Regions from separate parts of the Rhodococcus jostii RHA1 genome, predicted to be linked through region 2. Evidence: riboswitches for the same ligand, from Rfam matches in the RefSeq annotation. Region 2 holds a riboswitch; each other region holds the start of a gene.
What was found. A riboswitch is a leader RNA that binds a small molecule or an ion and turns the genes downstream of it on or off. The one in region 2 is predicted to bind thiamine pyrophosphate.
Positions count from the first base shown of each region.

Region 1 (7,563 bases), 620 kb from region 2:
AGGTGCAGCACCTCATCGACCCGGCTCTTCGGCAACGAGTTGGACGCCGCCATCCACTGCAGGTGGGCGCGGGCCGAGCGGTTGGGGTGCACCCATTTCGCGTCGAGCAGCGCCCCCACCGTCCGCAGCGGCTGCACCAGGTCGCTGTACGGCTTGCCGTCGATCAACGCGCTGCCCGCCGTGGGGCGGTCCAGCCCGAGGATCATGCGCATGGTCGTCGATTTGCCTGCACCGTTCGGGCCGAGGAAGCCGGTGACCATACCCGGCTTCACGTTGAACGTCAGGTTGTCCACCGCCTTCGTCGCACCGAAGGTCTTCGAAAGTCCCCTCACTTCAATCATGGTGAGAAGGATGCCCGAACCTGCGGCCGTCGCGCATCGGCCGCAGGTCTACACCCGACTCGTCCCCTGGTACCGGTCGGACCCTGAGCGAGACCCCGACGCGACCCCGAGAACTACGACGACGCCTGAGCCCAGAACCGCTTGGGAATGCGGCCTGCGTGACGTGCCTCGTAACCCGCCACCACGGCCCCGCGCATCGCCGACGCCATGAGTGCCGGGTCCTTCGCCCTGGTCACAGCCGTGGCCAGCAGTACGGCGTCGCAGCCGAGTTCCATCGCGAGGGTCGCGTCGCTGGCGGTCCCGATGCCGGCGTCGAGGATGACGGGGACCCCTGCACCGTCCACGATCATCTCGATGTTGTGCGGGTTCGCGATACCGAGCCCGGTGCCGATCGGCGAACCCAGCGGCATCACGGCCACGCAGCCGGCGTCCTCGAGCCTGCGGGCCAGCACCGGGTCGTCGGTGGTGTACGGCAGGACGACGAAACCGTCGTCGACCAGTTGCTCTGCAGCGCTGACCAACTCGATGGCGTCGGGCATCAGGGTGCGTTCGTCGGCGATGACCTCGAGCTTCACCCAGTCGGTCTCGAGTGCCTCACGGGCGAGTTGCGCCGTCAGCACCGCCTCGGCCGCACCGCGACACCCGGCGGTGTTGGGCAGCGGCGCGATGTCGAGCCGGCGCAGCAGGTCCAGCACACCGGTGCCGCCTGCGGCGTCGACGCGGCGCATCGCGACCGTGGTCAGCTCGGTGCCGGACGCGACGAGCGCCTCTTCGAGCACCGTGAGGTTGGCTGCGCCGCCGGTGCCCATGATCAACCGTGAACCGAACGTGCGGCCCGCGATCGTGAGGCCCTTCTGCACGCCGGGCGTCGCGTCAGCCACCCTGCACCGCCGTGAGGATCTCGATCTCCCAGCCCCGGACCACGAGCTCGTCCCACCGGGCGCGCGGGAACACGGCGCCGTTGACTGCCACCGCGATGCCCTTGGTGGGCAGGTTCAGCACCTCCAGCAGCCCGGTGACGGTCAACGGTTCCGTGAACTCGTGGTCCTCGCCGTTGACGCTGATGCCGATCGGCACCACTACTTGCTGCTCACTCATCTCTACCTCGCTACTTTCTCGAAACGTTCGGGGTCGGCGGCTTTCGCCTCGACCAGTGCCGAGCCCTCCAACAATGCCACCGTCGCGTCGGCGGTCACCGGGGTGAGCAGGATGCCGTTACGGCCGTGTCCCGTCGCCACCACGACCCGATCGGACACCCGACCGATCAGCGGCAGGTTGTCCGGAGTCATCGGACGCAGACCCGCCGAGGTCTCGCGCAGTTCGTACTCGCCGATGGCGGGCATCAGCGCTTCGGCATCGGCGATCAGGTCGCGCACGCCGGCCACCGTGACCTGCGTGTCGTTGCCCGACTCGTACTGGGTGGCACCGACGACGATGCCGTCGGCCCGCGGCACCAGGTAGGCGGGCCTGCCGTGCACACTGCCGCGGATGGTGCGGCCCGGCGCGGGGGTCACCCCGGGACGCGAGCGCAACCGCAGGATCTCGCCCTTCACCGGGCGAACCGGAAGCCCGGGCCACAGGGCCGGCGACGCGATGCCCGCGGTGACGACGATCTGGTCGGTGCCCAGCCGGTCGAGGCTGTGCACGGCCTCCCCGATCAGCTCCACTCCGGCGTCGACCGCGCACCGTTGCAACGCCTGCAACAGCAGCCTGTTGTCCACGGCCAGTTCGTCGACGGCCAAGAGTCCCAACCTGACTCCGCGCCCCAGCATCGGCTCGAGCGCGCGGACTTCCACACGGCTCAGGATCTGCAGTTCCCGCCCCTGGGCACCCACCCATTCGGCGATGGTCCGCAGGTCCTCCGCGTCGGCGCCGTCCAGCGCGACGGTGAGCGAACTCTGCGACGTGAACAGCTCGACGCCGGCCCCGGCCTCGAGTTCCTTCCCGAATTCGGGCCACCGGTCGAGCGACGCGCTTCCCAGTTCGAGGACGCTCTCCTCGCCGGGCCAGCCCTCGGACAACGGGGCGAGCATGCCGCCCGCCACCCAGGACGCCCCCGAACCGATCGACGGGTCGTACAGCCGAACCGACCAGCCGTTGCGGGCTGCTCGCCACGCAATGGACAGGCCGATCACTCCGCCTCCGACGACGGATACCGATCTCGCCATTGAACTCCACCTCACTTCCTGCGCCGGCATGATCCGGGTCAGGTATGACGGTCGGGCTCGGCGTGAGCCCCTCTCAGCCCCACGTTCCCCGGGACTCCCGTGTTGCACTTTCACCGTAGAGGCTACCGTCATGCCGTGACCACCTCGCATCACAGCAACCTCACGGACCGTCGGCGCCGCCTCGGAACAGCACGTTTGTACCTGTGCACCGATGCTCGGCGCGAGAAGGGCGACCTGGCGCAGTTCGCCGAGGCCGCGCTGTCCGGCGGCGTCGACATCATCCAGCTCCGCGACAAGGGCTCGGCCGGAGAGAAGAAGTTCGGCACGATGGACGCCCGGGACGAACTGGCGGCACTGTCGGTGCTCGCGGCCGCGGCCAGGCGGCACGGAGCGCTGCTCGCGGTCAACGACCGCGCCGACATGGCGCTGGCGGCCGGGGCCGACGTGCTGCACCTCGGCCAGGGCGACCTGCCCGTCCCGTACGCACGGACCGTGGTGGGTTCCGATGTCCTGATCGGCCGCTCCACCCACAGTCGCGCGCAGGCCAGTCTCGCGGCGATCGAGGACGGCGTCGACTACTTCTGCACCGGACCGGTGTGGGCCACCCCCACCAAGCCGGGGCGGACCGCGTCGGGCATCGATCTGGTGCGATCGACCGCCGACTCGGAGCCGAACCGCCCGTGGTTCGCGATCGGCGGCATCGACGAGTCCCGCGTTCCGGAGATCCTCGCCGCGGGGGCCTCCCGCATCGTCGTCGTGCGGGCCATCACCGAGGCCCGCGACCCGCAGGCCGCCGCGCGCTCGCTGTCCGCCCTGTTGCAGCAGAACGCGTAGTTACGGCTGGTCCAGCCAGTCCAGCACCGTGGCGGGCGGCAGGACGACGACGGTGGCCGGCAACTGTTCGATCAGGTCGGGGTCGGTGGTGACGACGGCCGTCACCGTTCCCAGCGTGGTGCCGTGGCCGGCCGGTTCGGCGCTGCGGCCGACCGCGTCCAGGGCTTCGAGCACCTCGACGCGCGGCAACCACCCGTAGGTGCCGTCGGGCAGGTGCACCGTGCGGGGCAGGGCCTTCGACAACTGCGCCAGCGCGCCGCGTTCGCCCAGCACGTCGTGCCGGTCGAGCAGCAAACGCACCTCCGTGGTGCGCAGTTGCGGCCACCCCGCTTCGAATCCCGGGTGCAGCGGCAGCCCGGCCACGTCGGTTTCCCGCACCCAGCGCAGTTCGGTGCTCTCGCCGTTCGCGACGGTGGGCAGCGGGCGCTCCGCGTCGGCGATCACCGTGGTGTAACTCCAGCCGCTCGCGGCCTTCATCGTGACGACCTCGGTGCGGACGCGGATGGCCGCGCTCTCGATGCCGGCTTCCTCGTGCGCTTCGCGTACCGCGGCGTGGGTGGTGGTCTCGTGGCTGTCCCGGGCACCGCCGGGCAGCGCCCACGTGCCACCCTGGTGACTCCAGGCCGCACGGTGCTGTAGCAGCACGGCCGGCGTCTCGTCCGGGAGCGGCGCACGCAGCAACAACCCGGCCGCACCGTGCTTGCCCCAATGACGACTGCCGTCCGGCCCGGTTGCCCAGCCGTCACCGTCACCACGCATCGACTACCCCTGTCCGACCTGATGGGTCTCCCTGCAGTTCCCTCACACTAACGGTTTCTTCCGGAACTGCCCGTCGGCAGTCGTGAACCGACCGCTGCTTATATGCTCCCCACAAGGTGCGGCCATGACACGGGAGGGGTGCGAGGTGGTTCTGCGTGAGGCACCGTCGATCGAACCCCACGGCAGCCGCGCATTGTCTGCCGCCGCGGACGACGACGTCGACCCCGCGGTGGCGCGCCGCAAGGAACTGCGCGCGTTCCTCGCATCGACTCCCGCCAAGCTCACCGCCCTCGGCGCCCTCCTGATTCTGCTCACACTCACAGCCGGGTTGGTGGCCGCCTCGACGGCGAACAGCAGGGAAGCCACCCTCGACAGTGTCCTCGCGGAGACCGAACCGCTGTCGTTCTCGGCGCAGAACCTCTACAGCGCCCTGTCCGTGGCGGACGCCGCGGCCACGACGGCGTTCATCTCCGGCGGTCTCGAACCTCCCGAACTCCGCGACACCTACGCGCAGGCGATCGGCACCGCCTCCGCCGACCTCGTGTACGCGTCGGGCGGTCTCGCGGCGAGCGACGTGGACAGCCGCCGACTGCTCGCCTCCATCTCCAGCGACCTCAGCGTCTACGCCGGTCTCGTCGAGACCGCACGGGCCAACAATCGCACCGGCCATCCCGTCGGCGCGGCCTACCTCAGCGAGGCGTCCACGCTGATGCAGACGAGCATGCTGCCGATGGCGCAGCAGTTGCACGCCCAGCAGGAAGCCGCCGTCGCGGACACGCAACGGGACTACTCTCGCCCACCCTGGCTGGCGCTGATCCTGATCCTCGTCGCACTCGTCGCGCTGCTCGTCGCCCAGATAGTCATCGCGAGACTCAGTCGGCGCACGTTCAATCTCGGGCTGATCGTGGCGTCGTCGTGCACGGCGATCCTCCTGGTGTGGATGCTGGTCGCCGGTCTGGTCTCCTCCGTCGACACCAAGCGGGCACTGACCGAGGGCGCCCGCCCGATGCACGAGTTGACCGCCGCCCGCATCCTCGCCCAGCAGGCCCGCACCGAGGAGACCCTCAAACTGGTCCGCCGCGACTCGAACGGCGACTACGACGCCGTCTTCGAGGACAAGTCCGGTCAGCTCGACACCCTGCTGTCGAGCTACCCCCACGACGGCGACCGCGCGGTCGGCCACGACGAGGTGGCGCGGGCGCAGGAGGCGTGGACGCTCTGGTCCTCGGCGCACGACCGCATGAACGAGATCCTCGCCAAGGGCGACTTCGCCTCGGCGGCAACGGTCGCCATCGGACCGGGACCGTCGGATTCCGCGGCGCAGTTCACCGCCGTCGACGACGCGCTCACCGACGGAATCGGCACCGCCCGCGACCGTCTGCGGTCGCATGTCGAATCCGCGGCCCGCGTGCTGACCGCGCTCGGTTCCGGTGCCCTCGTCCTGACGCTCATCGCGTTCGGCGGAATTATCATCGGGTTGTGGCCTCGGTTGCGGGAATACCAGTGAGGGGGCGCCGGATCGCGCTGGTGCTGGTGGCGGCCACGTTGCTGATCGGCGGGTGCGCCGAGTCGAGTCCGGCGCACGTCGGATCGCCGAGCGTGTCGTACACCGAGCCCCCGCTACCCGCGGCCGCGACGCCGGCGCCCGAGACGAGCGCTGCGCCACCGACCCCGGAGAAGGACTGCGGCGATCCCACCGCGAGCCTGCGCCCGTTCCCCGACACCGACGCCGCACCGCCGATGCCGACGGTCGACGCCATCCGCGCGCGGGGGCGTCTGGTCGTCGGCCTCGACACGGGCAGCAATCTGATGAGTTTCCGCGATCCGGCGACCGGGGCCGTCCAGGGCTTCGACGTCGACATCGCCCGGGAGATCGCACGGGACCTGTTCGGCGATCCCGACCGGCTGGAGTACCGCATCCTCACGTCGGCGAATCGCGAGAAGGCACTTCAGGAGTCGATGGTCGACATCGTGGCCAAGACGATGACCATCACCTGCGACCGGAAGGAACGGGTGGCGTTCTCCTCCGAGTACTTCGAGGCACAGCAGCGGGTTCTCGTCGTGAAGGGCTCCCCGATCCGCAGCGCCGCCGACCTGGACGGGAAGCGGGTCTGCGTCGTCCGCGGCACGACGTCGCTGACACGGCTGCAGCAGGTGGCGCCCACCGCGGACATCCTGACGGTCCCCATGTGGTCGGATTGCCTGGTGGTCCTGCAACAACGGCAGGTCGATGCGGTGAGCACCGACGACACCATCCTCGCCGGCCTGGCGTCCCAGGACCCGTATCTCGAGATCGTCGGAGACAGCATGGGCGCCGAGCCGTACGGCGTCGGCATCACCAAGGCGAACGAGGACCTGGTGCGGTTCGTCAACGGCACGCTCGAACGGATCCGCCGCGACGGTACCTGGACCAGGATGTACGACCACTGGCTGTCGATGCTGGGGCCGTCCCCCGCCCCGCCGTCCGCCGTGTACCAGGACTGAGGGGACGCATGCCGCAACATTCGAAGAACCCGGAGTCCACCGACCCGGACATCGCCACCCAGGCCGCCGTCCGGGAGCCGGAGGAGGAGGCCACGCAGGCCGCGGTCCGGGAAGAACCGGACGAGGGTCCGGCCACCCAGGCGACGCCGACGTCCCGGCCGTCCGGCGCGTCCGGCACCGGCCGCTCGACGCGCTCACCGCGCACCCGGTCCGGGCAGCGCCTGCGACTCGGCGGCGGTCTCGTCGAGGTTCCCGTCGTGAAGACGCTCGACCCGGCGTCCGCCGTGATGACCGACCCGAAAGTCCCCGAGAGCAAGCGCTTCTGCTGGAAATGCAACAAACCGGTCGGCCGCACCAGTGCCACGTCCGAGGGCTCCGAGTTCGGTCTGTGCCCCTCGTGCGGAGCCACGTACGACTTCCGGCCGCTTCTCGGCCCGAACGAGTTTATCGGCGGCCAGTACGAGGTGCAGGGCTGCATCGCGCACGGCGGCCTCGGCTGGATCTACCTGGCCATCGATCGCAACGTCAGCGACCGGTGGGTGGTTCTCAAGGGCCTGTTGCACTTCGGCGACGCCGAGGCTCAGGCCGTGGCCGTCGCCGAACGCCAGTTCCTCGCCGAGGTGGCCCACCCGAGCATCGTGAAGATCTTCAACTTCGTGGAGCATCCCCGATCGGACGGGACCCCGATGGGGTACATCGTCATGGAGTACGTGGGCGGTCACTCGCTGCGGGACGTCCTGTCGACGCACGAGAAGCCCGAGCGCATGCCGGTCGAGCAGGCCATCGCCTACGTGCTCGAAATCCTTCCCGCACTGGCATATCTGCACTCCACCGGCCTGGTGTACAACGACCTCAAACCGGACAACGTGATGGTCACCGAGGACGCCCTCAAATTGATCGACCTCGGGGCCGTCGCGGGCATCGAGGACTACGGCTACCTGTACGGCACACCCGGGTTTCAGGCGCCGGAGATCGTC
Region 1 is NC_008268.1:2,298,816-2,306,378, forward strand. It holds gene RHA1_RS10675 (ABC transporter ATP-binding protein) at 1-341, opposite strand, end outside; gene RHA1_RS10680 (thiazole synthase) at 455-1,222, opposite strand; gene thiS (sulfur carrier protein ThiS) at 1,215-1,439, opposite strand; gene thiO (glycine oxidase ThiO) at 1,442-2,509, opposite strand; TPP riboswitch at 2,508-2,620, opposite strand; gene thiE (thiamine phosphate synthase) at 2,645-3,343, shown strand; gene RHA1_RS10700 (NUDIX hydrolase) at 3,344-4,102, opposite strand; gene RHA1_RS10705 (GlnX family signal transduction membrane protein) at 4,248-5,609, shown strand; gene RHA1_RS10710 (glutamate ABC transporter substrate-binding protein) at 5,606-6,586, shown strand; gene RHA1_RS10715 (serine/threonine-protein kinase) at 6,595-7,563, shown strand, end outside.
Region 1: it holds a riboswitch for thiamine pyrophosphate, as region 2 does, so the genes downstream of both, thiO (glycine oxidase ThiO) here and RHA1_RS07770 (TenA family protein) in region 2, are expected to answer to the same signal.

Region 2 (7,563 bases):
AGGGCCGTCGACTGCAGGCTGGCTCCGGCGAACTCCCGCCGCGTCACCGGGAGGGGTGACGGGCAGAATTCGTAAGTCGCAGTGCTCATTGCCTGCCTCCGATCCGGCCTCGGTGCCCGTCGACTTGCTTCCTTTAGGTTTTCCACCTCTTTGCGCCGTACGGTCTACATCGAAGTTGGTCGCACGGACGCTACGCCCGACGTAGCATCCAGACGGAAGTCGTAATGGGATAGTGACCGAGCGGGGGTGAACGTCCAGGTGGGGATCATGCCGGTTACCGATTCGATATTCCTTCTCGGCGAATCGCGAGAGCATCCGATGCACGTGGGATCGCTCGAATTGTTCACACCGCCGGAGGATGCCGGCCCCGACTACGTGAAGTCGATGCACGAAACATTGCTCGAGCACACGGACGTCGACCCCGCCTTTCGGAAGAAACCTGCGGGCCCCGTCGGCAGTCTCGGGAACCTGTGGTGGGCCGACGAGTCGGACGTCGATCTCGAATACCACGTGCGTCATTCGGCGCTGCCGGCCCCGTATCGGGTCCGGGAACTGCTGACGCTGACGTCTCGGTTGCACGGCACGCTCCTGGACCGTCATCGCCCGCTGTGGGAGATGTATCTGATCGAGGGTCTCAGCGACGGCCGGTTCGCGATCTACACCAAGCTGCACCACTCGCTGATGGACGGGGTCTCCGGTTTGCGGCTGCTGATGCGGACGCTGTCGACCGACCCGGACGTGCGTGACGCACCGCCGCCGTGGAACCTGCCGCGCAGGGCGTCGGCCAACGGTGCCGCCCCCGCCCCCGACCTCTGGTCGGTGATGAACGGGGTCCGCCGCACGGTCGGTGAGGTGGCCGGTCTCGCGCCTGCGTCGCTGCGCATCGCCCGCACCGCGATGGGGCAGCACGACATGAGGTTTCCGTACGAGGCGCCCCGCACCATGCTGAACGTCCCGATCGGTGGCGCGCGCCGGTTCGCCGCGCAGTCCTGGCCGCTCGAACGCGTCCACGCCGTCCGGAAGGTGGCGGGGGTCAGTGTCAACGACGTCGTGATGGCCATGTGCGCCGGGGCGTTGCGGGGGTATCTGGAGGAACAGAACGCGCTGCCCGACGAGCCGCTGATCGCGATGGTTCCGGTGTCGCTGCGCGACGAGCAGCAGGCCGACGCCGGCGGCAACGCGGTGGGGGTCACGTTGTGCAACCTGGCGACGGACGTCGACGACCCGGCCGAGCGCCTGACGGCGATCTCCGCCTCCATGTCCCAGGGGAAGGAGCTGTTCGGCAGCCTCACCTCGATGCAGGCGCTGGCGTGGTCCGCGGTCAACATGTCGCCGATCGCTCTGACACCGGTGCCGGGGTTCGTCCGCTTCACGCCGCCGCCGTTCAACGTGATCATCTCCAACGTCCCGGGACCGCGGAAGACCATGTACTGGAACGGGTCCCGGCTGGACGGCATCTACCCGACGTCGGTGGTGCTGGACGGGCAGGCACTCAACATCACGCTCACCACAAACGGCGGCAACCTCGATTTCGGTGTCATCGGGTGCCGTCGGTCGGTGCCGAGCCTGCAGCGCATCCTCTTCTATCTCGAGACTGCTCTGGGTGAGCTCGAGGCGGCATTGCTCTGAGGCGCGGCCTGTTTCAGTGCCGGGCCGACTCCTGCTCGACGAGTGCTCGCCGCGACTCCTCGTGGAGCACCCCGAGCAGTTCGTGTTCGACGTCCGCGAACTCGGGCGACGTCATCATCGACAGTTCGCGGGGACGGGGCAGTCCCACCGTCACCTCGCGCCGCACGGTGGCGGGCCGCGCGGACAGCACGACCACCCGGTCCGACAGGTAGACGGCCTCCCGGATGTCGTGGGTGATCATCAGGACGGTCCACCGGTAGCGCTGCCACACATCCTGCAGCCAGGTCTGCATCTCGGTGCGGGTCAACGAATCCAGGGCGCCGAACGGCTCGTCGAGCAGCAGCACCGGACGGTCCTGGACGACGGTCCGCAGCATCGCGGCCCGTTGCCGCATCCCGCCGGACAGCTGGCTGGGACGGGCGTCCTCGAACCCGCCGAGACCGAACACGGAGAATAATTCCCGGGCCTTGTCCCGCGCCTGTTTCCGGGGCACGCCCTGCACCTCGAGTCCGAGGGTGGTGTTGTCGAGGACGGTGCGCCACGGGAACAGCAGGTCCTTCTGCGGCATGTACGCGCATTTCGCGGGGCCTCTCCCCGCGGGACGCACCGGTTCGCCGCCGATCGTGACGGTGCCGGAGTCGGGTTGGTCGAGACCGGCGAGCATGGAGAACGCGGTGCTCTTCCCGCACCCGCTGGGGCCGATCACCGACACGAACTCACCCGGTTCGACGGTGAACGAGACGTCGTCGAGGACGGGCCGGATGCCGCCGCGGACCGGGAATCCCTTGCTCAGGCCGGACAGTGCGACGCGCGCGGTCTCACTCATGCCGGGCCCTCTCGTTCTTGATCCACGGGGCGACGACACGCTCGACCGCGAAGGTGAGCAGGTAGAGGCTGACGCTGATCACGGCGGTCACGAGCACCGCCGCCAGCACGAGGTCGGTGCGGAAGGAGTTCTTCTGCGTCGCCATGTAGATGCCGAGACCGGACGTGGCCCCGACGTATTCGGCGAACACGGCACCCACCACGGCGTACGTGATGCCGATGCGCAGGGCCGTGAAGAACCGGGGGATCGCCGACGGAAGCCGCACGTAGCGGAATTCCTGCCACCGTGAGGCGCCCATGCTGCGCAACAACGCGCCCGCCTCCCGGTCGGCCGCGGCGAAACCCTCGATCAGTCCGATCGTCATCGGGAAGAACGTGGCGAGGGCGATCACGAGAATCTTCGGCAGCAGACCGAATCCGAACCAGATGATCATCAGCGGCGCGATCGCGATGATCGGCAGCGTCTGCGACACGACGAACAGTGGAACGAACGCGCGTCGCAGCCACGGGGAGAAGTCCACGAGCACCGCGAGGGCCCACGCGAAGAGCAGGGAGACGGCGAACCCGATCAGCGTCACCTGCAGTGTCGCGGAGGCGTGACCGGAGATGGCGTCCCGCGCCCGCCAACCCTGCTGGACCACCCGCAGCGGCGACGGCAGCACCTGCGGCCGGATATCGCTGACCGTCACGTACACCTGCCACGCGACGACCAGCAGTGCCACGACCACGACCGCGGGCAGCACCCGCCGCAGCAGCGGGGAGGTGCCCGGGGCCGTAGTGCGCAGACTCGGGTCAGGGCTGAGTGAGGTACTCATTGGTGAAATACGTCGACCAGTCGGGTTCCGTGGTCAGCGGTGCCCCGTCGGGGCCGGTGAGCAGGCCGTGCTTGAACAGGAAACCGGAGTACCCCGCCCACTGCTCGGCCGTCTGGGTCCCGACCTTGCCGGAACTGTCCTTCATGTACTCGGAGGACAGCATCTGCTGGCTCTCCCGCACGAGGGACTCGTCGGTGAAGGCGCCGGGGTTGGCGTCGATCAGGATCTGCGCGGCCTCGTCCGGCCGGTCGGCGGCGAACTGGTATCCGCGCTGCAGGGCCTGGACGAACTTGCGGGCCTGCTCGGGATGGTCGGCCATCCATTGCTCGTTGCCCTCGATGACGAGCGCGTACGCATCCGGGAAGCCGTAGTCGGTGTAGTGGAAGTAGCGCATCGGGGTGCCCTGGTGCTCGGCCTCGATGCCCTCCCAGCCGAAGAACGAGACGGTGAAGTCGGCGGTGCCGGAGTACACGGCCTCGTACGCCGAGGTGCCGAGCGTGACGGTGGTGAATTCGCCCTTGCCGCCGTCGTTCCGGATGATCTGCTTCAGCGTCTCCTCGCCGTCCGGATCCGCGAACCCGGCGTAGATCTTGCCGTCCAGATCCCGGGGGCGGGTGATGTCGGCGCGATCCGCCTTCACCGCGATGCCCGTCGCCCAGTGCTGCAGCGGAGCCATCACCGACGTGGTCTGTGCGCCCGCGGCCTTCGAGAACGTCGCGGAACTCTGGAAGCTCACCCCGAACTCCGCGTTACCGGCGTCGACCAGGGTGTCGGGCGAGGTGTCGTTGTAGGGCAGCACCTGCACATCGAGGCCGGCGTCCGCGAACCAGCCTTCCTGCTGGGCGACGAACAGGCCGGTGTGGTTGGTGTTCGGTGTCCAGTCGAGTGCGAACCGGATGGTGTCGCCGGACTGCGAGTCACCGGCGCAACCGGTGAGCAGCGACAGGGCGGAGACCAGGACGATGGCTGCGGTGGCAGCGCGCTTGGTACGAGAGAAGAGTGTCACGACGCCGGCCATTCCTGCTTGTTGAGAGCGGTGTCCCAGAACATGAGTTCGTAGCGGCTGGCGATCACGAACGCCTCCGTCATCGCCTCGCGCTGGGCGTCGGTCGCGGCCTCGGCCGCGGCATCCACGAGTTCGCGGGCCCTCGCGACGGCGGCGTGGAACTCCTCCGCGTCGTAGGTGGTCACCCACTGTGCGTACGGGTGCGACGGGTCGGCGGAAAGCACCTCGCGGGCGCTCGCCGCGAGCCGGTGCCCGACGTCGGCGTAGATCCAGAAGCAGGGCAGCACCGCCGCGGCGGCCACCGCGTACGGCTCGGTGGCGGCGACGGCCGTCAGGTAGGAGATGTACCCGAGGCAGGCCGGCGAATGCAGCGGCTCCACGTCCGACTCGGGGAGTTGTCCGCTGGTCAGCAGATTCTGGTGCAGCGTGGCCTCGACCGTGGCGGCCTCGGCGGCCGAACCCGCCCAGAAGCCGGCCTCGACCGGGCCCGGCGCGTGCGCGGCCACCAGTGAGAGGGCCTTCGCGTACCCGGTCAGGTACAGGAAATCCTGCTCGATGTACGTGCGGAACACGTCCAGCGGCAGCGTTCCGTCGCCGAGGCGGCGCAGGAACTCGAGTTCGTCGATCGCCTCGCGCAGCACCTTGGTCCGGTCCCACAAGTGGTCCGTGAATCGGGCGTGCTGGCCGGCGCCGGCAGCATCTTGGACAGAGCTATTCACAACGTTGACATCCCTTCGTCAGCATTACCTGAGCAGGTTCCCGGGTGTGTTCTCAGCCCCGCCCGTGCGGAGCACCCCGTGTCAGAACAAGCCGACCCTAGCACCGGCCCTGCCGCGGGCGGAAAGGCCCGGGTCGGTGGAGGGGCTCAGCCGGCGAGGAACGCGGCCGCGCTCGGCGGAAGGGGTGCGGGTCCGCGCCGGTAGATCTCCGCGGGCCGGCCGGTCCCGACGACGGCCATGTCACCGGTGTTCTCGAGGGCCGGCATCAGGTGCCGGCGGAACGAGTCCTTCGGCAGGGGACGCCCGAACACCACCTCGTACACCCGGCGGAGTTCGAGCACCGTGAACGTGTCGCCGGCCAGGCCGGACGGGTCGACGGCCCGCGCGTATCGCTCTCTCAGGTCGGCGACGGCGAGGGTGACGCCGTCCGCGTGGTCGAACGCCAGGTCCTGCGTCACCCGGTCGTCGTCGACGGTGATCAACATCGTGTCGCGGGGGAGCGCCGTGCGGGGCAGCGCGGCGCCGTGCGTCATCGACAGCACCCACCCGCGATCGTCGCGGCCGGGATCGTCCAGCATCGCCAGCTGATGGAATTCGGTGCCCGTCAGGCCGGCCTTGATCCGCAGGCACCGCTCGGCGGCGTCCCGCAGTCGCTCACCCTCGTGGAGAAACGTGCCGGGGAGGGCGAGCCGGCCCGAACGATCCGGAACCACAAGAACTTTCAGTTCCGGGCCGTCGACGGTGAGGACGGCGACGTCGACCGCCACGGACGGGCGCGGGTAGTCGAGGAGGCTCTTGCCCCCGGAATCGGTCCATGCGGCCACGCGGGAATGTTAGCGCACTGTTGATCTATGTCGCGTTCGATCGGTACTGCCTACTCATCGTTGGTAGTTTGGCGAGAGATTCCCGGAACGTGCTGCGTGAGGAGATTCGTCCGTGGAGGTCGACAAGTCCGGCGACACGCTCGTCGTCCGCGCCCGGGACGGTGAGGTGCGTGGCTACCCCGAGGGCGACGTCTACGCGTGGAAGGGCATTCCGTTCGCCGCGGCCCCCGTCGGCGATCTGCGGTTCCGCGCCCCGGCCCCGCCCACACCGTGGGACGGTGTGCGCGACTGCGTCGACTTCGGCCCGATGGCGCCGCAGGGGCACGGCACCGCCGTCCCCATCGATGCCGGACTCGAGATGGACGAGGACTGCCTGTCCGTCAACGTCTGGGCCCCGAAACCCGACGGCACCCCGCGGCCGGTGATGGTGTGGATCCACGGCGGTGCCTACTGCCTGGGAACAGCAGCTCAGGGCATCTACAACGGGCGCATCCTGTCTACTCTCGGCGACGTCGTGCTGGTCTCGTTCAACTACCGGGTGGGAGCGCTCGGCTTCCTCGACCTGTCGTCGTTCTCGACGGCCGAGCGGGTGTTCGAGACCAACTGCGGGCTGCGTGACCAGGTCGCGGCCCTCGAATGGGTGCGCGACAACATCGCGTCGTTCGGCGGTGACCCGGACGAGGTGACGGTGTTCGGGGAGTCGTCCGGGGCTGGATCGATCACCACGCTGATGACGTGTCCGAGCGCGGAGGGGCTCTTCCACCGCGCGATCGCCCAGAGCCCGCCCGCCACGTCGGTCTACGGGAGCGAGCGGGCGGCCACCGTCGCGAAACAGTTCCTCGACATCCTCGAGGTGGAACCCGCGCAGATCGACACACTGCTGCACCTTCCGTACCGCACGGTGATAGAGGCCAGCGACACACTCGTCAACGAGGTGCCGACGAGGATTCCGGGCACGCTCGCCATGGCGCCCGTGGTGGACCGCGACTTCCTGCCCCGCTATCCGGTGGCCGCGTTCCAGAAGGGCCACTCCCACCGCATCCCTCTCATCATCGGTTCCAACAAGGACGAGTCGTCGATCTTCAAGTTCATGAAATCGCCTCTGCTGCCGGTCACGTCGGATTCGGTGCAGGAGATGCTGAGGGCGATCGCGGCCGATCACCCCGAACTGCCCGCCGCCCGCCTCGCCGACATCCTGTCGGCGTACCCGGACCGCGGAAAGCCGAAGGGCGCGCTCGCGATGTCGCGGGACGCCGCGTTCCGGATGCCCGCCCTGTGGGTGGCCGACGCCCACAGCAGGCACTCGCCGACCTGGATGTACCGGTTCGATCAGGCCACGCCGATGCTCAAGGCCGCGCGCATCGGAGCCGGCCACGCCACCGAACTCCCGTACGTCTTCGGCAATTTCGACACCCTCAACATCGACCCGACGTTCTGGCTCGGCGGCCGGAAGACGGCGCTCGAGGTGTCGGGCCGGATCCAGCGCCGGTGGCTCGCGTTCGCGCGACACGGTGTCCCCGCCGCGCTGGACGGGTCCAAACACTGGGCCCCCTACGACGAGGAGAACCGCTCGACGTTGCTGATCGACGGCGCGGACACCCTCGTGAAGGACCCCGACCACGAGATGCGGATCGCCTGGGGCAACGACGTCATGGGCTTCAACTGACGGGCACCTTGTCGTCCAGTTCCTTCAGAACGGGCAGCGCGAAGCAGGCCAGCCCGATGATCAGGACCGGGATCGCGAG
Region 2 is NC_008268.1:1,680,502-1,688,064, reverse strand. It holds gene RHA1_RS07795 (alpha/beta hydrolase) at 1-89, opposite strand, end outside; gene RHA1_RS07790 (WS/DGAT/MGAT family O-acyltransferase) at 268-1,629, shown strand; gene RHA1_RS07785 (ABC transporter ATP-binding protein) at 1,643-2,455, opposite strand; gene RHA1_RS07780 (ABC transporter permease) at 2,448-3,269, opposite strand; gene RHA1_RS07775 (ABC transporter substrate-binding protein) at 3,247-4,287, opposite strand; gene RHA1_RS07770 (TenA family protein) at 4,272-4,994, opposite strand; TPP riboswitch at 4,988-5,083, opposite strand; gene RHA1_RS07765 (NUDIX hydrolase) at 5,141-5,818, opposite strand; gene RHA1_RS07760 (carboxylesterase/lipase family protein) at 5,931-7,484, shown strand; gene RHA1_RS07755 (MFS transporter) at 7,477-7,563, opposite strand, start outside.

Region 3 (7,563 bases), 3.5 Mb from region 2:
CTGCGGAAATCCGTCGTTGACCGCCGGGGGACTCGAGGTTACTATCCGGTAAGTTTGTGACGCGGGCCACCCTGACTGGCCGCTGAGGCGCGTCATCGGGATTTCACGGGGGTTCGAAGTGATCGTGCGTCGATGGGCGTTTCGACCGGGCGCGGTGGCAGTCGCTCTGGCGGTGGGGGTGGGGCTCGCGGTGGTGCCCACGGTGACGGCGTCGGCGGATCCGACGGGTGGGGCGGCCGGGGCCGCGTGGACCGCGGCGGTCGACGCGCCGCCCGAGTACCCGGTGATCGCGATCGACTGGGACGTCCCCATCACCATGAGCGACGGAACGGTGCTGAAGGCCAACGTCTATCGCCCCGCGGACGCCTCCGGCACGCCGATCGACACCAGGATGCCGTCGGTTCTGGGCGTCACGCCGTACACGAAGCTGGTCGGCAACGTCGTCGATTCCGTGTTCGCGGTGCCGGGACTCGAGGACACGGTCGTCGACCTGGTGAACTCGTTCGATCTCGCCGGCACCCCGTTCGACGGTGTCGGGGAAGCGGCGAAGGTGCTCACCGGTGGCGGCATGCGCGTCTTCGGCATCAACCGCGACCTCATCCGGAACGGGTACACCCAGGTGGTGGTCGATGCCCGGGGCACCGGCTTCTCCCAGGGGGAATGGCAGGCGCTCGGTCCGCTCGAGCAGCAGGACTCCGTCGAGATCATCGACTGGATGAGCAAGCAGGGATGGTCCGACGGCAGGGTCGGCATGGCGGGGGTGTCCTATTCGGGAATCAACTCGCTGCAGGCCGCGGGGCATCAGCCGCCGGCATTGAAGGCCATCTTCCCGACCGAACCGGGCAACGATCTGCTCCGCGACATCGTCGGAACGGGCGGTGGTCTCGGTGTGGGATTCATGCCGCTGTGGCTGTCGCTGGTCAACGGTCTCAAGTTCGTTCCCGACATCCAGGCCATCGCGCAGGGGCGTTTCGACCAGCGGTGGCTGCAGGATCGGTTGCGGGATCCGCTGACGCTCTTCCCCGCGCTGATCGAGGCCATGACCGCGCCGGACATCAACGGTCTCGACCCTGGCACGCTGCGGGTGGCGCAGGACGGCCAGTTCTACGAGGAGCGGAAGGCGCAGGCCGCGAACATCGAGGTGCCGACGATGCTCTACGGCGCGTGGCACGACATCTTCGCGAACAGCGAGCCGCGGGTCTACAACGACATCCCGCTGCCCGCCGGGGAGAAGCAGCTGATCATGAGCGACGCCTACCACATCTCGTTCGGGGGCGGCTTCGGTGAGCAGGGTGCCCCGCCGCGACTCGACGTCCTCGAACGCGCCTGGTTCGACAAGTGGCTGAAGGGCATCGACAACGGCATCGACGAGTACGGTCCGGTCACGCTGTATCAGCAGGGCAACGGCTGGACCACCACCGATCAGTTCCCGCGGGCGGGTGTCGACTACCAGCGGATGTACCTGTCGGGTGTCTCCAGCGGCACCGCCGGGCACGCCGCCCACGACGGCAGCCTGGTGTCGGCGAAACCCGGCGACGCGGCACAGCTCACCGTCGCACCCGGACTTCGCGGGCTCTGTTCCCGCGACGGCGCGCAGGGCACCGCAGGCGCGGCCGTCGTCTTCGGATCGGTGTGCAGCAAGGACTCCCGGTTCGCCGAGGCCGAGGGACTGACGTTCACCAGTGCCCCGGTCACGCAGCCGACCGAGCTGTCGGGTCCGGTCAATCTGCACCTCGAAACCGTGCTCGACGCCCCGGACGGATTCTGGGCGGTGACGCTCAACGACGTCGCACCGGACGGCACGTCGACTCCGCTCACCAACGGCGCTCTCACCGCTTCCATGCGGGCCGTGGACGATTCGAAGAGCACCAAGTCGGCGAACGGCGACTACACCGAACCGCACCACTCTCTGACGGTGGACGCCCGTCAGCCGCTGGTCCCGGGTGAAGTGACACCGGTCGATATCAACTTCGTGCCCACCGACGCGGTCCTCGAACCGGGGCATCGGCTGCGCGTCGACGTGTACGCGGGCAGCGTCCCCCGGTACCTGCCGCTCGGACCGATGCTGGCCGACAGCCAACTGAAGCCGCAGCACGTCGCGTTGTCCCCGGATCGCCCGAGTTTCCTCAATCTGCCGCTGGTCGGAGCGCAGGCGTGGTGAAAGGTTCACGCCATGTCCCGAGATCCGTAGGGTTGACGCCATGACCAAGTGGACAGCTTCGGACATCGTCGATCAGAGCGGCCGCACGTTCGTCGTCACGGGCGCCAACAGTGGTCTGGGGGAGGTGGCCGCGCGGGCTCTGGGCAAGGCTGGCGCGCACGTCGTGCTGGCCTGTCGTAACACCCACAAGGGGGAGGTCGTCGCCCGGTCGATCGGTGACAACGCCGAGGTGCGCCGCCTCGATCTGTCCGACCTCGCCTCGGTGCGCGAGTTCGCCGCCGGCGTCGAGTCCGTCGACGTGCTCGTGAACAACGCCGGCGTGATGGCGGTGCCGCAGCGCACGACCGCCGACGGATTCGAAATGCAGATCGGCACAAACCATCTCGGGCACTTCGCGTTGACCGGCCTGCTGCTCGACAAGATCACCGACCGGGTCGCCACCATGTCGAGTGCCGCACATCAGGCGGGAACAATTCACCTCGACGACCTCAACTGGGAACGCCGCAAGTACAACCGCTGGAGCGCGTACGGACAGTCGAAGCTCGCGAATCTGCTGTTCACGTACGAGTTGCAGCGCAGGCTGTCCGCGGCGGGGTCACCCGTCAAAGCGGTGGCCGCGCACCCCGGTTACGCGTCGACCAATCTGCAGGCCCACACCGAGTCGGTGCAGGACAAGCTGATGGCCGTCGGCAACCGGATCTTCGCGCAGTCGGCGGAGATGGGGGCGCTGCCGATGCTGTACGCGGCCACCGCACCCGACGTGATCGGCGGCAGCTACATCGGGCCGGACGGCCTGTTCGAGCAGCGTGGCCACCCGAAGGTGGTGGGCTCCAACAAGAAGTCGCGGGACGAGCACACCGCGGGGGCGTTGTGGTCTCTGTCGGAGGACCTGACGGGCGTCGAGTTCACGTTCCGGTGACCCGACGCCCGTGAGGGTCTCTCAGTCTTCGGTGACCTCGAGGGTGACGTCGATGTTGCCGCGGGTGGCGTTGGAGTAGGGGCACACCTGGTGTGCCTTCTCGGTCAGTTCGAGCGCCTCGGCGCGGGGCAGGTGGGGGAGGGAGACCTCGAGGGTGACGGCGAGACCGAAGCCGCCGCCGTCCGTGGCGCCGATGCCGACGCGGGCGCCGACGGCGGAGTCGGCGACGTTCGCCTTCGCCTGACGGGCGACCAGCTGGAGTGCGGAGTGGAAGCAGGCCGCGTATCCGGCGGCGAACAACTGCTCAGGGTTGGTGCCGTCGCCGGACCCGCCCATCTCGGTGGGGATCGCGAGATTCAGGTCGAGCCGGCCGTCGGACGTGCGGGCGTGGCCGTTGCGGCCTTCTCCGGTGGCGAGAGCCTCGGCGGTGTAGACGATCTTCATGGTTTCTTCTCTCCTGTAGGGGTGTTGAAGCGGTGGAGCGATTCGGTGAGCTGCGACAGGGTGTCCCGCAGGGCGACGAGTTCGTCGACCTCCATTCCTGTCGACTGAGCGAGTTCCGCGGGGATGCCCTCCGCGGCGGCGCGGAGGGCCGCGCCCTTTTCGGTGAGGTGGATCCCGACCCGGCGCTCGTCGGCCGAGGAGCGCCGGCGTTCGACCAGGCCCAGGGTGTCGAGCCGCTTGAGCAGTGGCGACAGCGTGCCGGTGTCGAGTTCGAGGGCGTCGCAGATCTCACGTACTCCGCGGCCGTCCTGTTCCCAGAGCACCAGCAGCACGAGGTACTGCGGGTAGGTCACTCCCAGCGAGTCGAGCATCGACCGGTATCTCGCCGTCATGGCGCGGGAAGCCGAGTACAGCGCGAAGCACACCTGGCGGTCGAGGGCGAGGTTGTCGGTCACCACTGAATAGTTGCACACAACTAGGTTGTGCACAATAGAAAAAGGTCAACCGGTGAGGGGGCTTACACTGTTGGCCAGTGACACGGGGTGCTGCCCGGCGACGAGCCGGGCGGCTGAGACCACACCCGTCGAACCTGAACTGGGTAATGCCGGCGAAGGGATGTCGCGGAGACGGCCGTATGCGCTCATCCGATGTCTCGTCGCCGACCGAACGGAAGGTGACAGCATGCAGCTCGACAAGCAGATCGTCCTGGTGACCGGCGGTGGGCGGGGCCTCGGCGCCGCCATCGTGCGGTCGTTCGCGGCGCAGAACGCGCGGGTGATCGTGAACTACCGGAACAGCCGGGATGCGGCCGAGGAACTCGCGGCGTCCCTGGGCGCGGACCGTGCGGTCGCGCTCCGGGCCGATGTCACCGACGCCGAACAGGTGGCGGCGCTGTTCTCCGCGGCGGAGGAGCACTTCGGTTCCCCGGTGACCACGGTGATCAACAACGCGCTCGCCGACTTCTCCTTCAACGGCGACGCACGCGACAAGGCGGACGTCATCACATGGGAGTCCTTCGACTCGCAGCTGCGTGGCAGCGTGAAGGCGACATTGCACACGACGCAGGCCGCGCTGCCGGGAATGCGTTCGCTCGGGTTCGGCCGGATCGTGAACATCGGCACCAACCTGTTCCAGAACCCTGTCGTCCCGTACCACGACTACACGGCCGCCAAGGCCGCGGCGCTGTCGCTGACCCGCACCCTCGCCGCCGACCTCGGTCCCGACGGCATCACCGTCAACATGGTCTCGGGCGGGCTGCTCCGCACCACCGACGCGAGCGCCGCCACTCCCGACGAGGTGTTCGACCTCATCGCGGCGAGCACCCCGCTGCAGCGCGTCACCACCCCGGACGAATTCGCCGACGCGGTGCTGTTCTTCGCGTCCCCGTGGTCGCGGTCGGTGACCGGCCAGAACCTCGTCGTCGACGGCGGACTGGTCAAGGACTGACATGACCGACGCCCGGCAACTGCACTTCAACGCATTCCTCTACAGCTGCGGGCACCACGGTGCCGCGTGGCGGCACCCCTCGTCCCCGGTGGAGCGACTCTGCGACATCGCCTACTACGAGGAGTTGGCGCAGATCGCGGAGCGGGGCTGCCTCGACGCGGTGTTCTTCGCGGACGGGCATTCGGTGCGCGACCCCGCATCCGGAGGCATGTGGTTCCTCGAACCGCTCACCGCGCTGTCCGCGATGGCGCGGGCGACGGAGCGGGTCGGACTGGTGACGACGGTGTCCACTACGTTCTACACACCGTTCCACGCCGCCCGGATGCTGGCGTCGCTCGACCACATCAGCGGCGGCCGCGTCGGCTGGAACGTGGTGACGTCGATGTTCGACGCCGAAGCGCGCAACCACGGGCTCGACGAGATGCCGCCGCACGACGAACGCTATTCGCGTGCCGCGGAATTCGTCGACGTGGCACTCGCTCTGTGGGATTCGTGGGGGCCCGACGCGCTCGTACTCGACCGGGACGGCATCTTCGCGGACCCGGCCGAGGTGAAGGCGGTCGAGCATCGGGGCAAGCACTTTCTCGTGGACGGTCCGCTGAACGTGCCGCGCTCGCCGCAGGGTCGTCCCGTGCTGTTCCAGGCGGGCGCGTCCGATCAGGGCCGCGACCTGGCCGCCCGGTGCGCCGAGGGAATCTACGCCGTCGCCTACGACCTCACGGCCGCGCAGAGCTACTACGACGACGTGAAGCGGCGCATCCGCGCGGCAGGCCGCGACGCCGACGCGGTGACCGTGATGCCCGGTCTCGTGACCTACGTCGGCTCCACCACCGAGGAGGCCCGACGGAAGAAGGCGGAACTCGACGCGCTCCTGCCCGTCGAACAGTCGCTGGCGCAGTTGTCGATGTTCGTCCAGCAGGACTGCAGTGCCTGGGAATTGGATGCACCCGTTCCCGCGCTGCCGCAGCTGTCGGAGTTCACCGGGCCGCAGGGCCGGTACGACACGATCCTGCGGATCATCGAGAAGGACCGTCCCACCGTGCGGTCGCTGCTGGGCACGTTGGCGGCCGGCGGCGGGCACTGCACCATGATCGGAACCCCGGAATCGATCGCCGACGAGATCGAAACGTGGTTCCGCGACGGCGGGGCCGACGGCTTCAACCTGATGCCGCCGCTCTACCCGAACGGCCTCGCCGACTTCGTCGACGAGGTGATCCCCGTCCTGCAGAAGCGGGGGCTGTTCCGCGCGGAGTATGAGACAGAGACTCTGCGCGACCATCTCCGGGGGCGCCCGTAGTTGCCACCACAAAGAACACAACCTTCTCTAAGTACGCAACAGTGACTGTGAGCGTCCCTCCCCCCGACACTGGCTGTTATCGCGATCACACCACGACGCGAGTTCGGACGAGGAGTGGCAATGCTGGTAGCACTCGGCTTTCTGATGGTGGCCGTGTTCATGTTCCTGATCATGTCCAAACGGGCCACTCCCGTGGTCGGGTTGATCGCCGTCCCGGTCGCATTCGGCATCGCGGCCGGGGCGGGCCTCGGAATCGGCGACATGATCACCGACGGGATCAAGGCGCTGGCACCGACGGCCGCGTTGCTGTTCTTCGCGATCATCTTCTTCGGAATCATGATCGACGTCGGCCTGTTCGACCCGCTGGTGAAACTCATCCTCCGGCTCGTCCGCAACGACCCCATGCGGCTCGTCGTCGGCACCGCGGTGCTCGCGATGGTGGTGTCGCTGGACGGTGACGGATCCACGACGTTCATCATCGTGACGTCCGCGCTGTTGCCGCTGTACATGAAGCTGAAGGTCAGCCCCGTGGTCCTCACGGTGGTCGCCGGCCTGGCGAACGGCGCGATGAACATCGTCCCCTGGGGCGGACCGACGGTCCGGGCCGCCGCCGCACTGGGTATCTCGCCGTCGGACGTGTTCGTCCCGATGATCCCGTCGCTGGTGGTCGGACTGCTCGTCGTGCTGCTGTTCGCCGTGCAGTTGGGCTACAGCGAACGCCGCCGCATCGGCACGCTCGAACTCACCGACGAGCGCCTCCTCGTCTCCGCGGGCTCCGGCCTCCGGCGGTCCGCGACCGGCTCCGGGGGTAACGGCGACGCGCCCCGAACCGGTGGCGGCTCCGGCGATGCCGGATCGGACAACGGCCAGGGCTTCGTCGACGGTCTCGACCCCCAGCGGCCCACGCTGCGCCCGAAGCTGCTGTGGTTCAACGCGCTCGTGACCGTGGCGCTCCTCGTCGTGCTCGTGATGGACGTGCTGCCGATTCCGGTCCTGTTCATGGTGGCCGCATCGATCGCGCTGACGGTGAACTTCCCGCGGGTCAAGGAACAGCAGGAAGCGATCACCCGCCACTCGTCGAGCATCGTCTCCGTGGTCGCGATGGTGTTCGCCGCCGCTGTCCTCACCGGCGTGTTCCAGGGCACCGGAATGGTCGAGGCCATGGCGCAGTGGCTGCTCGAGATCATCCCGGCCTCGCTCGGACCGCACCTGGCCGTCATCACGGGCATCCTGAGCCTGCCGTTCACGTTCTTCATGAGCAACGACGCCTTCTACTTCGGCATCATGCCCGTGCTC
Region 3 is NC_008268.1:5,162,109-5,169,671, forward strand. It holds gene RHA1_RS23920 (CocE/NonD family hydrolase) at 119-2,161, shown strand; gene RHA1_RS23925 (oxidoreductase) at 2,202-3,080, shown strand; gene RHA1_RS23930 (organic hydroperoxide resistance protein) at 3,102-3,524, opposite strand; gene RHA1_RS23935 (MarR family winged helix-turn-helix transcriptional regulator) at 3,521-3,979, opposite strand; TPP riboswitch at 4,053-4,157, shown strand; gene RHA1_RS23940 (3-oxoacyl-ACP reductase) at 4,206-4,970, shown strand; gene RHA1_RS23945 (LLM class flavin-dependent oxidoreductase) at 4,972-6,267, shown strand; gene RHA1_RS23950 (CitMHS family transporter) at 6,388-7,563, shown strand, end outside.
Region 3: it holds a riboswitch for thiamine pyrophosphate, as region 2 does, so the genes downstream of both, RHA1_RS23940 (3-oxoacyl-ACP reductase) here and RHA1_RS07770 (TenA family protein) in region 2, are expected to answer to the same signal.

Region 4 (7,563 bases), 610 kb from region 2:
GTCGTCGAGCGCGCGGCGGGAGTGGTCGTGGCGGCCGCCGTGGTCGTGACGGTGGCGGCGGTCTCCTCCGAGTCCGAGCCTCCGAGGGAGGCGAACCCGAGACCCGCGAACAGAATCGCGAGGGCGATCAGCACCATCGCGAGGGCGCGTAACGGCGGGCCGGACGATTCGGGTTTCGGAGTACTCACGATGTCGACCTTAGCGACCGGGTGCTACGTGACGTCGAACCCGAGGCGACGGGCGGCGCGGGCCTTCTGCCTGCTCGCGCGCAGCCGTCGCAGCCGCTTCACGAGCATCGGGTCGGCTGCCAGTGCCTCCGGCCGGTCCACCAGCGCGTTGAGAACCTGGTAGTACCGGGTGGCGGACATGTCGAACAGCTCTTTGATCGCTTCTTCCTTCGCACCGGCGTACTTCCACCATTGGCGCTCGAAGGACAGGATGTCGTGCTCGCGACGCGAGAGGCCGTCGTCGCCGACGTCCTTGACCCCCGCCGAGTTGTCGCCGTCGATGCGCTCGGACTGGTTCCGACTACGCGCTGTTGCGCCGTCCATCTCACTCCTCGACTACTAGCTCTCGCTCGACCTCAGCGAAACCACGTTCCCCCGGCTCCTCGATCGCGTGGCCGACCGAGCAACGAATTACACCGCTGTTCTTCAGCGACTATTCAACCATGACGAACGCCGCGGGCAGTGCGAACGGCTCGGGCGCGCCGCACTATCCTTGACGACCATGGCCATCCTCCCCATCCGGATCGTGGGCGACCCGGTACTGCACGAACCGACCGAGGCAGTGTCCCAGTCACCTGCGGAACTCGCTGAGATCATCGCCGACATGTACGACACGATGGACGCCGCCAACGGCGTCGGGCTCGCCGCCAACCAGGTCGGCCTGCCGCTACGGTTGTTCGTCTACGACTGCCCGGACGTCGACGGAGACGGCAAGGCGCTGCGTCGCCGGGGTTGCGTCGTCAACCCGGTCCTCGAAACGTCGGAACGACCCGAGACCATGCCGGATCCGGACGACGACGTCGAGGGCTGCCTGTCGGTGCCGGGCGAGCAGTTCCCCACCGGGCGGGCCGAGTGGGCGAAGGTCACCGGCACCGACGCCGACGGCAACGCCGTCGAGATCGAGGGCCACGGCTTCTTCGCACGCATGCTGCAGCACGAGGTCGGTCACCTCGACGGCTTCCTCTACGTCGACATGCTGGTCGGCCGCAACGCGCGCGCCGCCAAGAAAACCATCAAGCGCGCAGGCTGGGGCGTTCCCGGCCTCAGCTGGGTGCCGGGAACGGTCGAAGACCCGTTCGGGCATGACGACTGACATTCCGCTCGGAAGCCGGGTGGTGCTGCGATATCAGCTGCCACCCGGCCACAGCCATCCGATGACCGACGTCATCGGGGTGCTGGAGAGCGTCGAACCGGTGGTGGTCGTCCGCGCCGCGGACGGCTCGGTCGTCGAGGTGGATCCGGAGCGGGTGGTCGCGCTGAAGGCCGTCCCCGCACGACCGGTGCGCGCGAGCGAGATCCGGTCCCTCGAACTGGCCTCCGCCGACGGCTGGCCGGGTGTCGAGCACGCGTGGATCGACGGGTGGCTCGCCCGCTACGGTCACGGCTTCACCGGACGCGCCAACTCGGCGGCCCCGCTCGGCGACCGCGGGTCGGTCGGCAGCCTGGACGACGACTCCCCCGGTGGCACGCTCGACCGTCTGCGCGAGTGGTACGCCGAGCGCGACCGCCCGCTGCGGTTGCTGATCCCCGACCGTCTGGGCGAGGTACCGCTCGGCTGGAACGTCAGCGACGAAGTGGTCGTGATGGCAGCCGACATCGACAACCTGGCTCTGCCCGAGGGCCCCCGAACCACCACCGTCACCGATCACCCCGATCCGGACTGGCTCGCCCTCTATCGCTACCGCGGGTCCGCGCTCCCCGACTTCGCGGTCGACGTGCTGGATTCGGTCCGCGGCGGCACCCTCGGGTTCGGCCGGATCGGCGCCGCCGACTCGACGCTCCTCGCCGTCGCCCGCGGATCCGTCACGTCCGCGCCCGACGACCGCCGGTGGGTCGGGCTCACCGCGGTCGAGGTCGCGGAGGCTCACCGCCGCCACGGAATCGGCAGCCTCATCTGCGGCGACATGGTCAACTGGGGACGCGAACACGGCGCGACCCACGCGTGTCTGCAGGTCGCCGTCGAGAACGAAGGCGCGCAGGCGATGTACCGCAACCTCGGCTTCGTGGCGCACCACCGGTACCGCTACGCCACCGAACCTGTCGGCTGACGACCTGTCGGAGAGTGCCGCTAGGGTGGCTGCCGTGCGCATCGCAACCTGGAACGTGAACTCTGTTCGTGCCCGTACCGACCGGATCCTGGACTGGCTCCAGCGGTCCGACGTCGACGTGCTCGCGATGCAGGAAACCAAGTGCAAGGACGAGCAGTTCCCGTACGAGCGTTTCCGTGAACTGGGCTACGAGGTCGCACACGTGGGCCTCAGCCAGTGGAACGGCGTCGCGATCGCGTCCCGCGTCGGTCTCGAGGACGTGCAGATCGGGTTCGAGGATCAGCCCGGTTTCCACAAGGACCCGGAGGTCGCGCCCGCACAGGAAGCCCGCGCCATCGGCGCCACGTGCAACGGCGTCCGCATCTGGAGCCTGTACGTCCCCAACGGCCGTGAGCTGGCCGATCCGCACTACACGTACAAGCTCGACTGGCTGGCGAAGTTGCACACCGACGCGGTCGGGTGGCTGGGGCAGAACCCGGACGCGCAGATCGCGCTGGTCGGCGACTGGAACGTGGCCCCCACCGACGAGGACGTCTGGGATCCGGCGCTGTTCGAGGGCAAGACGCACACGTCCGCCCCCGAGCGTGAGGCGTTCCAGGCGTTCGTCGAATCCGGATTCGCCGACGTCGTCCGGCCGCACACCCCGGGTCCCGGTGTCTACACCTACTGGGATTACACCCAGTTGCGGTTCCCGAAGAAGCAGGGAATGCGCATCGACTTCGTGCTGGGATCGCCTGCCCTCGCCGGCCGCGTCGACAAGGCCGAGATCGACCGCAACGAACGCAAGGGCAAGGGCGCCAGCGATCATGCGCCGGTCATCGTCGACCTCGGCGACTGAGAACGCAGCACACCGAGCGCTACGACCGCGCACCCGAACCCGATCAGCACTCCGTGCCCGATGCGCAGTGGGGCGTCGACGTAGAACTGCGGGATGAACAGAGCGAATCCCACTGCCATCGGGCTCCCCGCCCAGCCGGCGATCAGCCGGGATCGGGCGATTGCGACGGCGGCCGCGGCTGCGCCGACTGCGATGAGTAGCAGTCCTGCGGCGAACAGCGTCGCCTGCGCCGCGCCCATCCGCACGCTCTCGGCGAGGGTCGTGACGGTCCCCTCGTCCAGGCCGCTGCCGCCCAGGGCGTGCAGCGCGAATGTTTCGGCCCCGTAGTACGGCAGCGTCAGCCCTGTCCCGATCCACGACGCCGCCACTGCGACCACCGCCGCCCGTTCGCCACCCGTCCGTTTCAGCACGCCGCTGAGCGCGACGAGCGCAAGCCCGAACGCGATGAACCCGCCGACGGCGGCGAGGTGTGCGACGAGCCACCACGGTGAGGCGAACTCGGCCCGTCCGTCCGGCGACCCGCCCGCCGCGTAGGGACGCACCACGGGGTAGACGACGAACAGGCCACCGGCGAGGGTGAACAGCGCCGCGGCGCAGATCCGTGCGATCCCGGTACGACTCTCGATCCGATCCGACACGGTCATGACGACTCCTTCACTGTGAGCACCGCTCTCTATACAGAGCAGTATTCACAGCAGAGTCGCAGATGGCAAGAGCAGTGCTCTCGCAAGTAGGGCTACTCGGCCACCAGAACGTCGAGATGCTCTGGATTCAGCGCCAGGTAGCGCTGGACATACGTGCAGATGGGACGCACTTTCCAGCCACGCCGACGCGCCGAGCCGAGCGCCTCGCCCACGAGGACCGCAGCCAGCCCGCGTCCACCGAACTCTTCCTTGACGACCGTGTGCATGAACGCGACCACCTCGCCCGGCTTCGCGGTGAATCCGGGAATGTCGTCCTCGTCCCGGTAGCCGAGGATGCCGATCAACTCGTCCCCCAGCCACAGATCGAATCGTTCATGGGCAGGGTTGTCGAGCACGCGAGCATCAGCGGCCGTGATGTTCCCCGACGACTCGGAACTGTTCGAAATGTGATTCATGCCACTCATCGAATCAGTAAGGCGGCATCCTCGCGAGCGGAATCGCCGCTCCCGGAACCGTTTCGTTGCCGACGGGTGCTCGATTCGTGCCCCGCCCGTCGTCAGCCCTCCACCGGGACGACGAGGTCGCGGTACTCGGGGTGCGCCGAAACGAAGCGCTGCACGTACGTGCACACGGGCCGGACCTTCCAGCCGTACCCGCGGGCGAGGTCGAGGGAGCGACCCACCATGAGGGCGGCGAGTCCGCGGTGGCCGAAGTCCTCCACGATCACGGTGTGCATGAACGAGACCACCGGCACCTGCCGCCCCCGACTCTTCGGGCCCGGCGGTCGGGCGGCCACCACGCCCACGCCGGCACCGGCGCCGGGCGGGGTGTCCGCGAGGTCGAAATACCCGAGGATGCCGACCAGGTCACCACTCAGGCGTAGCTCGAATCGGTTCTGATCGGCGTTGTCGATCACGTCCACAACCTGCGCGTCCGTCAGCATGGCTATCTCCTGGGGGTGTGTCGTAATCGAAATGTGATGTTCATCACCCTTTATACCGATGCCGGGAACCGCTGTCCAAGTTTCACCCGAATGATTGCTCACAGAGATCTCGGTTACAGTTTGTGTGACAACTACACATCCACGGGGGCTCGCACCAGCGGGCTGAGAGGACGGCTAGGGCCGTCGACCGTCGAACCTGTCCGGGTAATGCCGGCGTAGGGAGCATCATCGATGAGCACAAACGTATCTACAGCCACGTCCGTCACCACGGGACCGATCGAGGGCAGCACCAAGCAGTACCTGCTGTCGGCCGACGACGTCCGGGTGCCGGTCCGGCGCGTCCACCTCACCAACGGTGAGCACCTCGACGTGTACGACACGTCGGGTCCGTACACCGACGCGGACGCCACGATCGACCTGGAAGCGGGACTGCCGCATCTGCGCGCACCGTGGATCGCCGACCGGGAGGGCACCCAGCTCGACGCCGCCCGCGCCGGCGTCGTCACCCCCGAGATGCAGTATTGCGCTGCACGCGAGGGTGTTTCACCCGAGACGGTGCGCACCGAGGTCGCGGCGGGGCGCGCCGTGATCCCTGCCAACCGCTGCCATCCCGAACTCGAGCCGATGATCATCGGCAAGGCGTTCGCGGTGAAGATCAACGCGAACATCGGCAACAGCGCGGTCACGTCGTCGATCGCGGAAGAGGTCGAGAAGATGGTGTGGGCGACGCGGTGGGGCGCAGACACCATCATGGACCTGTCCACCGGAAAGAACATCCACGAGACCCGGGAATGGATCCTGCGCAATTCGCCCGTGCCCGTGGGAACCGTGCCGATCTACCAGGCGCTCGAAAAGGTCGGCGGCGACCCGACCGCGCTCACCTGGGAGATCTACCGCGACACCGTGATCGAACAGTGCGAGCAGGGCGTCGACTACATGACGGTCCACGCCGGTGTACTGCTTCGTTACATCCCGCTGACCGCACGCCGGGTCACCGGCATCGTCTCCCGCGGTGGGTCGATCATGGCCGCCTGGTGTCTGGCCCATCACCGGGAATCGTTCCTGTACAACCACTTCGACGAACTGTGTGAGATCCTCCACCGCTACGACGTCACGTTCTCGCTCGGTGACGGCCTGCGCCCCGGCTCCATCGCGGACGCCAACGACGAAGCCCAGTTCGCGGAACTGCGCACCCTCGGCGAGCTCACGCGGATCGCGAAATCCCATGGGGTGCAGGTGATGATCGAAGGTCCCGGGCACGTCCCGATGCACAAGATCGTGGAGAACGTGCGCCTCGAGGAGGAGTTGTGCGAGGAGGCGCCGTTCTACACGCTCGGGCCGCTCGCCACCGACATCGCGCCGGCGTACGACCACATCACGTCCGCGATCGGCGCGGCGATGATCGCGCAGGCCGGCACCGCGATGCTCTGCTACGTGACCCCCAAGGAACACCTGGGACTGCCGAATCGGGACGACGTCAAGACCGGGGTCATCACGTACAAGATCGCGGCGCACGCCGCGGACCTCGCGAAGCAGCATCCGCGGGCGCAGGAGCGGGACGACGCGCTGTCGAAGGCGCGGTTCGAATTCCGCTGGCACGACCAGTTCGCGCTGTCCCTCGACCCGGATACCGCGCGGGAGTTCCACGACGAGACGCTGCCCGCCGAGCCGGCGAAGACGGCCCACTTCTGCTCGATGTGCGGCCCGAAGTTCTGTTCGATGCGGATCTCCGCCGACGTGCGCGAGTACGCACAGCAACATGGACTCGATTCGGTAGAAGCCATCGAGGCGGGCATGGCCGAGAAGTCGAGCGAGTTCGTCGACGCAGGTGGTCGCGTGTATCTGCCCGTCGAATCCGTCACCTCAGAGAATCGGTAAGGTCCCCTTCGTGAAGCTGCTGCCCCTGACCCCCGACGGCCAGACCCCCGTCCGAGTCCTCACCATCGCCGGCACCGATTCCGGCGGTGGCGCCGGGATCCAGGCCGACTCGCGGACGATGGCCCTGTGCGGCGTCCACGCATGTGTCGCGGTCGCCGCGGTGACGGTGCAGAACTCGGTGGGCGTCAGTGGTTTCCACGAGATTCCGCCGGAGACGGTGGCCGCGCAGGTGCGGTGCGTCGTCGACGACATCGGGGTCGGGGCAGCGAAGACGGGCATGCTGGCATCGACGGCCATCATCGAGGCCGTCGCCGCCGTGTGCACGGAGGTCGGGATCGGCCGCGACCAACCGGTCCCGCTGGTCGTGGACCCGGTGTGCGCGTCGATGCACGGAGATCCACTCCTGCATGCCGAGGCACTGGACGCCGTGCGGAACACGCTGATCCCGATCGCCACAGTGGTCACCCCGAACCTCGACGAGATCCGGTTGATCACCGGCATCGAGGTGGTGGAAGACGTGACCGCGCGCCGGGCAGCCGAAGCGTTGCACGCGCTCGGGGCGCAGTGGTCGATCGTGAAGGGCGGGCATCTCCGGACATCGGCGTCGAGCACCGATCTGCTGTTCGACGGTGACAGGTTCCTCGAGTTCAGCAGTCCCCGCATCGACACCGGCAACGACCACGGCGGCGGCGACACCCTCGCTGCCGCCATCGCGAGCGCTCTCGCCCACGGGTGGTCCGTGCCCGACGCGGTGGCGTTCGGTAAGGAATGGGTCACCAAGTGCCTGGAGGCGTCGTACGACCTGGGCGCCGGTCACGGCCCCGTCTCTCCCCTGTGGCGACTTCGTCACTCGTGAGTACTTCTTGACGTCCGGGGTGGTTGAGAAGTACTCACGGGCGGCGGAGCCGCAACCGCCAGATACCGAGGTCGGAGGGCACCCCGCTGGGCGCGGGGGCGAAGAAGGCGCGTCGCCACGGCTTGACGC
Region 4 is NC_008268.1:2,287,446-2,295,008, forward strand. It holds gene RHA1_RS10610 (LytR C-terminal domain-containing protein) at 1-188, opposite strand, end outside; gene napA (nucleoid-associated protein NapA) at 213-551, opposite strand; gene RHA1_RS10620 (peptide deformylase) at 730-1,320, shown strand; gene RHA1_RS10625 (N-acetylglutamate synthase, CG3035 family) at 1,310-2,275, shown strand; gene RHA1_RS10630 (exodeoxyribonuclease III) at 2,310-3,113, shown strand; gene RHA1_RS10635 (hypothetical protein) at 3,080-3,757, opposite strand; gene RHA1_RS10640 (GNAT family N-acetyltransferase) at 3,850-4,212, opposite strand; gene RHA1_RS10645 (GNAT family N-acetyltransferase) at 4,314-4,700, opposite strand; TPP riboswitch at 4,832-4,939, shown strand; gene thiC (phosphomethylpyrimidine synthase ThiC) at 4,932-6,578, shown strand; gene thiD (bifunctional hydroxymethylpyrimidine kinase/phosphomethylpyrimidine kinase) at 6,589-7,434, shown strand; gene RHA1_RS10660 (adenylate/guanylate cyclase domain-containing protein) at 7,469-7,563, opposite strand, start outside.
Region 4: it holds a riboswitch for thiamine pyrophosphate, as region 2 does, so the genes downstream of both, thiC (phosphomethylpyrimidine synthase ThiC) here and RHA1_RS07770 (TenA family protein) in region 2, are expected to answer to the same signal.